Regions from separate parts of the Streptomyces sp. NPDC040610 genome, predicted to be linked through region 1. Evidence: predicted binding sites of a transcription regulator. Region 1 holds the regulator's gene; the other holds the start of a gene.

Region 1 (4,142 bases):
ACACGCCCGGGCGGCCCGAGGCCTGTGTCGCCGAGGCGCGCGCCGCGGGCTTCGAGCACGTCAACCTCGACCTCATCTACGGCACCCCCGGGGAGACCGACGACGACTGGCGGGCCTCCCTGGACGCCGCCATCGGGGCCGGGCCCGACCATGTGTCGGCGTACGCGCTGATCGTCGAGGAGGGCACGCAGCTCGCCCGGCGGATCCGGCGCGGGGAGGTGCCCATGACCGACGACGACGTGCACGCGGACCGGTATCTGATCGCCGACGAGGTCCTCGGGGGTGCCGGGTTCGACTGGTACGAGGTGTCGAACTGGGCCACGTCCGAGGCGGGGCGGTGTCTGCACAACGAGTTGTACTGGCGGGGCGCCGACTGGTGGGGGGCCGGGCCGGGGGCCCACAGCCACGTGGGGGGTGTGCGGTGGTGGAACGTGAAGCATCCCGGCGCGTATGCCGCCGCGCTCGCGGGGGGTCGGTCGCCCGGGGCCGGGCGGGAGGTCCTCTCGGAGGAGGATCGGCGGGTCGAGCGGGTGCTGCTTGAGCTGCGGCTGCTTGAGGGGTGCCCGTTGGGGCTGCTGAAGGAGGCCGGGCTTGCCGCGGCCCGGCGGGCGCTGGCTGATGGGTTGCTGGAGGCCGGGCCCTTCGTGGAGGGGCGGGCCGTTCTCACCCTGCGGGGGCGGTTGCTTGCCGACGCCGTCGTGCGGGATCTGGTCGACTGAGCGTTCTGTATGGGGCTGCGCCCCTGTCCCCCCTGTCGGCGCTCCGCGCCTCGTCCTCAAGCGCCGGACGGGCTGATATCTCCTCGTCCGGCGCCTGGCAGGGGGCCGGCTATGGAGCCGTCACGAAATCGATCAGCTCCTCGACCCTGCCCAGGAGCGCGGGCTCCAGGTCCTTGTAGCTGTGGACCGAGCGCAGGATGTGCTGCCAGGCCGCGCCGGTGTTCTCCGGCCAGCCGAGGGCGCGGCACACGCCCGTCTTCCAGTCCTGGCCGCGGGGGATCCGGGGCCAGGCCGTGATGCCCAGGGAAGACGGCTTCACGGCCTCCCACACGTCGATGTAGGGGTGGCCGACGATCAGGGCGTGGTCGCTGCTGACGGCCGCGGCGATCCGGGACTCCTTGGAGCCGGGGACCAGGTGGTCGACGAGGATGCCGAGGCGGGCGTCGGCGTCGGGGGCGAACTCGGCCACGATGGCGGGCAGGTCGTCGATGCCTTCCAGATACTCGACGACGACCCCCTCGATGCGCAGGTCGTCGCCCCAGACCTTCTCGACGAGCTCGGCGTCGTGCCGCCCCTCCACATAGATCCGCCCCGCCCTGGCCACCCGCGCCCGCGCCCCCGGCACGGCCAGCGAGCCGGACGCGGTGCGCGCGGGCTTGCGGGGTGCGGCGGTCGCCGTCGGGCGGACCAGCGTGACCACCCTGCCCTCCAGGAGGAAGCCGCGCGGCGCCATCGGGAACACGCGGTGCTTGCCGAAGCGGTCCTCCAGGGTCACCGTCGGCCCCTCGGCCGTCTTCTCGCAGCGGATCACCGCGCCGCAGAAGCCCGTGGTGACCTCCTCCACGACCAGGTCGGCCTCGGCGGGCACCTCGGGGACGGCGGCCGGCTTCTTCCAGGGCGGGGTCAGGTCCGGGTGGTAGCTGCGCATGGGCCAGACGTTATGGCATGGCGTCAGGCGACACCGAACCGCCGGGCCAGCTCGTCGCGTTGGCGGCGTACGAAAGCGGCGTCGACGACGGCCCCGTGCCCGGGCACGTACACCGCGTCCTCGCCGCCGAGGTCGAGGAGCCGGTCGAGGGCGGCGGGCCAGTGCCGGGGCGCCGCGTCCGGCCCTGCCTGCGGTGCGCCGGACTCCTCGACCAGATCGCCGCAGAAGACGACCTCGGGCTCGCCCGGGCCGCCGGGCACGAGGACGGCGAGGTCGTGGCCGGTGTGCCCGGGGCCGACGTTGGCGAGCAGCACCTGGAGCCCGCCGAGGTCGAGGGTCCACTCCCCGCACACCAGGTGGCGGGGGTGGACGAGGAGGTCGGCGGCCTCGGCCGCGGCGGTCGGGTCGAGGCCCTGGGCGACGGCGTCGGCGCGCAGGCCGTCGCGGTCGTGCTCCAGGACGGTGTCGAGGCCGACGGCGCCGAACACCTCGACGCCCGCGAACGCGGCGGCGCCGAGCACATGGTCGAAGTGGGGGTGGGTGAGGGCGAGATGGGTCACACGCCGGTCGCCGCCGAGCAGCCGCCGGGCGTCGGCGCGCAGCCGGGAGCCCTCGCGCAGGCTGGACCCGGCCTCGATCATGAGGGCGGCGCCGGTGCCGACGACGAGCCCGGCCGTGCAGTCCCACACGGGCAGCCTGCACCGCCCCACGCGCGCGGCGAGCCGTTCCCAGCCCGCCTCCTCCCAGGCCGGGGCGGGGGCGGGGGAGGGCGTGATCGTGTCCATGGGGTGACGCTAGCGCCGCCGGGGCGCGGGGGGCAGGGCGGGGGCGGGCGGCGGCACCCGTCGGCGTGGCGTGGCACGACGGCGGCGGCACCCGTCCGCGGGACCTGGGGCGACAGCGGCGGCGGCCGTCGGCGTGACAAGGCAGGACAAGGGCGGCACCCGTCGGCATGACAACGGGGTCGGCCCTTGCCGGGCCTGTACCCACCGGCCGTACACTGACTCGGTGAAGGCTGGCACTCGCCCGGGGTGAGTGCCAGGGCGAGGGGCCACCACCGGGGGCTCGGGGCGAGGGACGGCAGCTGGAGGTGCGCGATGCTCAGTGAACGCAGGCTGGAAGTGCTGCGCGCCATCGTCCACGACTACGTGGGCACGGAGGAGCCCGTCGGCTCCAAGGCGCTCACCGAACGCCACCACCTCGGCGTCTCCCCGGCCACGGTCCGCAACGACATGGCCGCCCTGGAGGAGGAAGGGTTCATCGCCCAGCCGCACACCAGCGCCGGGCGCATCCCGACCGACAAGGGGTACCGCCTGTTCGTGGACCGGCTCGCGGGCGTCAAGCCCATGACGGCGCCGGAGCGGCGCGCGATCCAGAACTTCCTGGACGGCGCGGTCGACCTGGACGACGTCGTCGGGCGCACGGTGCGGCTGCTCGCGCAGCTGACCCGGCAGGTCGCGGTGGTGCAGTATCCGTCGCTGACCCGCTCCACGGTGCGGCACGTGGAACTGCTCTCGCTGGCCCCGGCCCGCCTGATGCTGGTCCTCATCACCGACACCGGTCGGGTCGAGCAGCGCATGATCGACTGCCCGGCGCCGTTCGGCGAGACGTCGCTCGCGGACCTGCGGGCGCGGCTCAACAGCCGGGTCGCGGGCCGCCGCTTCTCGGACGTGCCGCAGCTGGTGCAGGACCTGGCCGAATCCTTCGACAAGGACGACCGGGGGACGGTGACCACGGTCCTTTCCACCCTCCTCGAAACGCTGGTGGAGGAGACCGAGGAGCGGCTGATGATCGGCGGCACCGCCAATCTCACCCGCTTCGGACATGACTTTCCCCTCACCATCAGGCCGGTCCTCGAGGCCCTGGAGGAGCAGGTCGTCCTCCTCAAGTTGCTTGGTGAGGCGACGGATTCGGGCATGACCGTCAAGATCGGGCACGAGAACGCCCACGAGGGGCTCAGCTCCACGTCGGTGGTCTCCGTCGGCTACGGTTCGGGGAGCGAGGCAGTGGCCAAGCTGGGCGTGGTCGGACCGACCCGCATGGACTATCCGGGAACGATGGGAGCAGTACGCGCAGTGGCACGTTACGTCGGACAGATCCTGGCGGAGTCGTAAGTGGCCACGGACTACTACGCCGTACTAGGCGTGCGCCGCGACGCTTCCCAGGACGACATCAAGAAGGCCTTCCGGCGGCTCGCACGCGAGCTGCACCCGGACGTCAATCCTGACCCGAAGACGCAAGAGCGCTTCAAGGAGATCAACGCCGCGTACGAGGTGTTGTCGGACCCGCAGAAGAAGCAGGTCTACGACCTCGGCGGCGACCCGCTGTCCCAGGCCGGCGGCGCCGGTGGCGCGGGCGGCTTCGGAGCGGGTGGCTTCGGCAACTTCTCCGACATCATGGACGCGTTCTTCGGTACGGCGTCGCAGCGCGGGCCGCGTTCGCGCACCCGGCGCGGCCAGGACGCCATGATCCGCCTGGAGATCGACCTCGAAGAG
Region 2 (4,142 bases), on a different contig from region 1:
ACCGCTCATCCAGAGGGGCAGAGGGATACGGCCCGTTGAAGCCCCGGCAACCCTCCAGCCGGTCTCGTCGCCGCGAACGCGCGCCGCGAGGCTCCCGGCTCGGGAAGGTGCCAATTCCGTCTCGCGGCGAGATGCGCCGCGGGGAAGATGAGGAGAAAGGGCCTCGCCTCCATGGCTGTGCAGACTGTCGCCACCACCACGCCTTCCGCGGACACCGTCGATCTCGGACCCGCGTCCGGGCTCTCCTGCCGCGAGTGCGGAACCCGCTTCGACCTCGGCCCCATCTTCGCCTGCGCCGAGTGTTTCGGACCCCTGGAAGTCGCCTACGACCTTCCCCTCGGCGACCCGGAGGGCCTGCGCAAGCGGATCGAGTCAGGCCCCGCCAACATCTGGCGGTACGCCCCGCTGCTTCCCGTCCCCGCCGACGTGGCCGACAAGCCGAACCTGAACCCGGGCTGGACCAAGCTCGTCAAGGCCGACAACCTCGCCGCCGAACTCGGCGTCGAGCAGGGCAAGTTGTTCGTCAAGGACGACTCGGGCAACCCCACGCACTCCTTCAAGGACCGCGTCGTCGCGCAGGCGCTCGAAGCCGCGCGCGCCTTCGGCTTCACCACCCTGTCCTGCTCCTCCACGGGCAACCTCGCCGGTGCCGTCGGCGCCGCCGCCGCCCGCGCGGGCTTCCGCTCCTGCGTGTTCATCCCGCACGACCTGGAGCAGGGCAAGGTCGTCATGGCCGCGGTGTACGGCGGCGAGCTCGTCGGCATCGAGGGCAACTACGACGACGTGAACCGCTTCTGCTCCGAGCTGATCGGCGACCCGCTCGGCGAGGGCTGGGGCTTCGTCAACGTGAACCTGCGGCCGTACTACGGAGAGGGCTCCAAGACCCTCGCGTACGAGATCTGCGAGCAGCTCGGCTGGCGCCTGCCCGACCAGCTCGTCATCCCCATCGCCTCCGGCTCCCAGCTCACGAAGATCGACAAGGGTCTGAAGGAGCTGATCGCCCTCGGCCTCGTCGAGGACAGGCCGTACAAGATCTTCGGGGCGCAGGCGGAGGGCTGCTCGCCGGTGTCCACCGCGTTCAAGGCGGGCCACGACGTCGTGCGGCCGCAGAAGCCGGACACCATCGCCAAGTCCCTCGCCATCGGCAACCCGGCCGACGGGCCCTACGTCCTCGACATCGCGCGCCGCACGGGTGGCGCGGTGGAGGACGTGAACGACGAGCAGGTCGTCGACGCGATCAAGTTGCTCGCGCGCACGGAGGGGATCTTCGCGGAGACCGCCGGGGGTGTGACGGTCGGCGTCACCAAGAAGCTGGTGGAGGCCGGGCTCATCGACCCGACCCTCACCACGGTGGTGCTGAACACCGGTGACGGCCTGAAGACGCTCGACGCGGTCGCCGAGACGTCCCAGGCGACGGCCACGATCAAGCCGAGCCTCGACGCGTTCCGCTCCGCGGGGCTTGCCGGTTAGTCGCCGTAGGGCCTGTGGTCCGCTGCCGACTGCGGGTCGCGGTCCGTCCTCGCGCAGTTCCCCGCGCCCCTGACGGGGCGCCCCCGTCCTCCCCGTACCCCTGAGGTGAACCCATGAGTGTCAACGTCCGCATCCCCACCATTCTTCGCACCTACACCGGTGGCAAGGCCGAGGTCGCCGCCGAGGGGGCGACTCTCGGTGAGGTCATCGCCGACCTGGAGAAGAACCACACCGGTATCGCCGCCCGGGTCCTGGACGACCAGGGCAAGCTGCGGCGGTTCGTGAACGTGTACGTGAACGACGACGACGTGCGGTTCGAGCAGGGTCTGGAGACCGCGACGCCGGACGGCGCCGGGGTTTCGATCATTCCCGCCGTCGCCGGCGGCTGAGCGCACGCAGAGTCACCGGGACTGCCCCCTCCGCGAGAGAAGCGGAGGGGGCAATTCTGTATGGTTGAGCGCGGTACAGTTGGGAATGGAGCGCCGTTTCCGGCGTACGCAGTGCCGCGCGCATATTCGAAGTCGGCCGCGGAGCCGACAAGAAGTAGCCAAAGTGTCCTGCCTATTTGAGCCCTATGCGACATTTGTCGGGCCCGACTTGCCCTGAGTTCCGTGGAATTCTCCGGAAATCTCCGATAGCGCGTGCCCAGAATTCTCGTCCGATTGACCTGTTGCAGAGGGCAGTTGGACAGATACATTCAGCCGCGGTCGACGCGTTCCGGCGCACACCCCCAACCCATGGGGGGTGAGGTCTGACCCGGGTCCGCGAAGTGCGGGTCTGCGCAAGGGCCAGTAATAGGGGAGTTAGGCATGGCTCAGGGCACCGTCAAGTGGTTCAACGCGGAGAAGGGATATGGCTTCATCGCGGTCGACGGTGGTGCGGATGTATTCGTCCACTACAGCGCGATCCAGATGGACGGCTACCGCACCCTGGAAGAAGGTCAGCGAGTCGAGTTCGAGATCTCGCAGGGCCAGAAGGGTCCGCAGGCGGACATGGTCAAGCTCGCCGTCTGAGCGGCTTGACGCGATCGGCCACCGACGCGACGCAATAGACGTAGGGCCCGCACCCCGGGAACGGGGCGCGGGCCCTTCGTCGTTCCAAGATCGGGGTGTTGCGCCGGGGCGCGGGTGTCTCGTGCGGGAGCCGGGGATCCACGTACGAGACCTGAGGGCGACCTTGCGCCCGCCCGTCTCCCGACCGCCGCCCCTCATCGACGCCTCTTCGAGGCGACCTTGCACTCTAGGGGGTCGAGTGCTAATCATTGGCGTTAGCACTCTACGAGTGAGAGTGACAGAACTTGGATCGGGTCGGTGAGGTCCGCAGGCCGGGTGGGGCAAGGAACCACACGGCGCGCAGGCCGTCCGTCGCGGGCACCAGCACGGTCCGTTTGCTTTTCCACCCCGTCCGGGAGGACCACTTCACATGGCCAAGATCATCGCGTTCGACGAGGAGGCACGGCGCGGCCTCGAGCGCGGCATGAACCAGCTCGCCGACGCCGTCAAGGTGACCCTGGGCCCCAAGGGTCGCAACGTCGTCCTCGAGAAGAAGTGGGGCGCCCCCACGATCACCAACGATGGTGTGTCCATCGCCAAGGAGATCGAGCTCGAGGACCCGTACGAGAAGATCGGCGCCGAGCTGGTCAAGGAGGTCGCGAAGAAGACGGACGACGTCGCCGGTGACGGCACGACGACCGCGACCGTCCTCGCCCAGGCGCTCGTCAAGGAAGGCCTGCGCAACGTCGCGGCCGGCGCCAACCCGATGGCCCTCAAGCGCGGCATCGAGAAGGCCGTCGAGGCCGTCTCCGGCGCCCTGCTCGAGCAGGCCAAGGACGTGGAGACCAAGGAGCAGATCGCTTCGACCGCCTCCATCTCCGCCGCCGACACCCAGATCGGCGAGCTCATCGCCGAGGCCATGGACAAGGTCGGCAAGGAAGGCGTCATCACCGTCGAGGAGTCGCAGACCTTCGGGCTCGAGCTTGAGCTCACCGAGGGCATGCGCTTCGACAAGGGCTACATCTCGGCGTACTTCGCGACCGACATGGAGCGCATGGAGGCGGCCCTGGATGACCCGTACATCCTGATCGTCAACTCCAAGATCTCGAACGTGAAGGACCTCCTTCCGCTCCTCGAGAAGGTCATGCAGTCCGGCAAGCCGCTGCTGATCATCGCCGAGGACGTCGAGGGCGAGGCCCTGTCCACGCTGGTCGTCAACAAGATCCGTGGCACCTTCAAGTCCGTCGCCGTGAAGGCCCCGGGCTTCGGCGACCGCCGCAAGGCCATGCTCGGCGACATCGCCATCCTCACCGGTGGCACGGTCATCTCCGAGGAGGTCGGCCTCAAGCTGGAGAACGCCGGTCTCGACCTGCTCGGCCGCGCCCGCAAGGTCGTCATCACCAAGGACGAGACGACCATCGTCGACGGCGCCGGTGAGAGCGACCAGGTCCAGGGCCGCGTCAACCAGATCCGCGCCGAGATCGAGAACAGCGACTCGGACTACGACCGCGAGAAGCTCCAGGAGCGCCTGGCGAAGCTCGCGGGCGGCGTGGCCGTCATCAAGGCCGGTGCCGCGACCGAGGTCGAGCTCAAGGAGCGCAAGCACCGCATCGAGGACGCCGTTCGCAACGCGAAGGCGGCCGTCGAGGAGGGCATCGTCGCCGGTGGTGGCGTGGCCCT

What was found. Region 1 encodes HrcA, which represses chaperone genes, less so after heat shock. Its sites were predicted from a motif close to TTNGCACTCNGNNNNNCNGAGTGCNAA; they were not measured.
Region 2: a site for HrcA is predicted at 2,702-2,728, ahead of groL (chaperonin GroEL). Genes of this name have one in related genera too.

The regions. Positions count from the first base shown of each region.
Region 1 is NZ_JBVIXA010000004.1:663,517-667,658, forward strand. It holds gene hemW (radical SAM family heme chaperone HemW) at 1-719, shown strand, start outside; gene ACZ6AA_RS18730 (DUF3097 domain-containing protein) at 829-1,647, opposite strand; gene ACZ6AA_RS18735 (MBL fold metallo-hydrolase) at 1,671-2,432, opposite strand; gene hrcA (heat-inducible transcriptional repressor HrcA) at 2,745-3,761, shown strand; gene dnaJ (molecular chaperone DnaJ) at 3,762-4,142, shown strand, end outside.
Region 2 is NZ_JBVIXA010000005.1:64,807-68,948, forward strand. It holds SAM riboswitch class I at 3-154, shown strand; gene thrC (threonine synthase) at 148-1,470, shown strand; gene ACZ6AA_RS19050 (ubiquitin-like small modifier protein 1) at 1,584-1,859, shown strand; gene ACZ6AA_RS19055 (cold-shock protein) at 2,280-2,483, shown strand; gene groL (chaperonin GroEL) at 2,893-4,142, shown strand, end outside.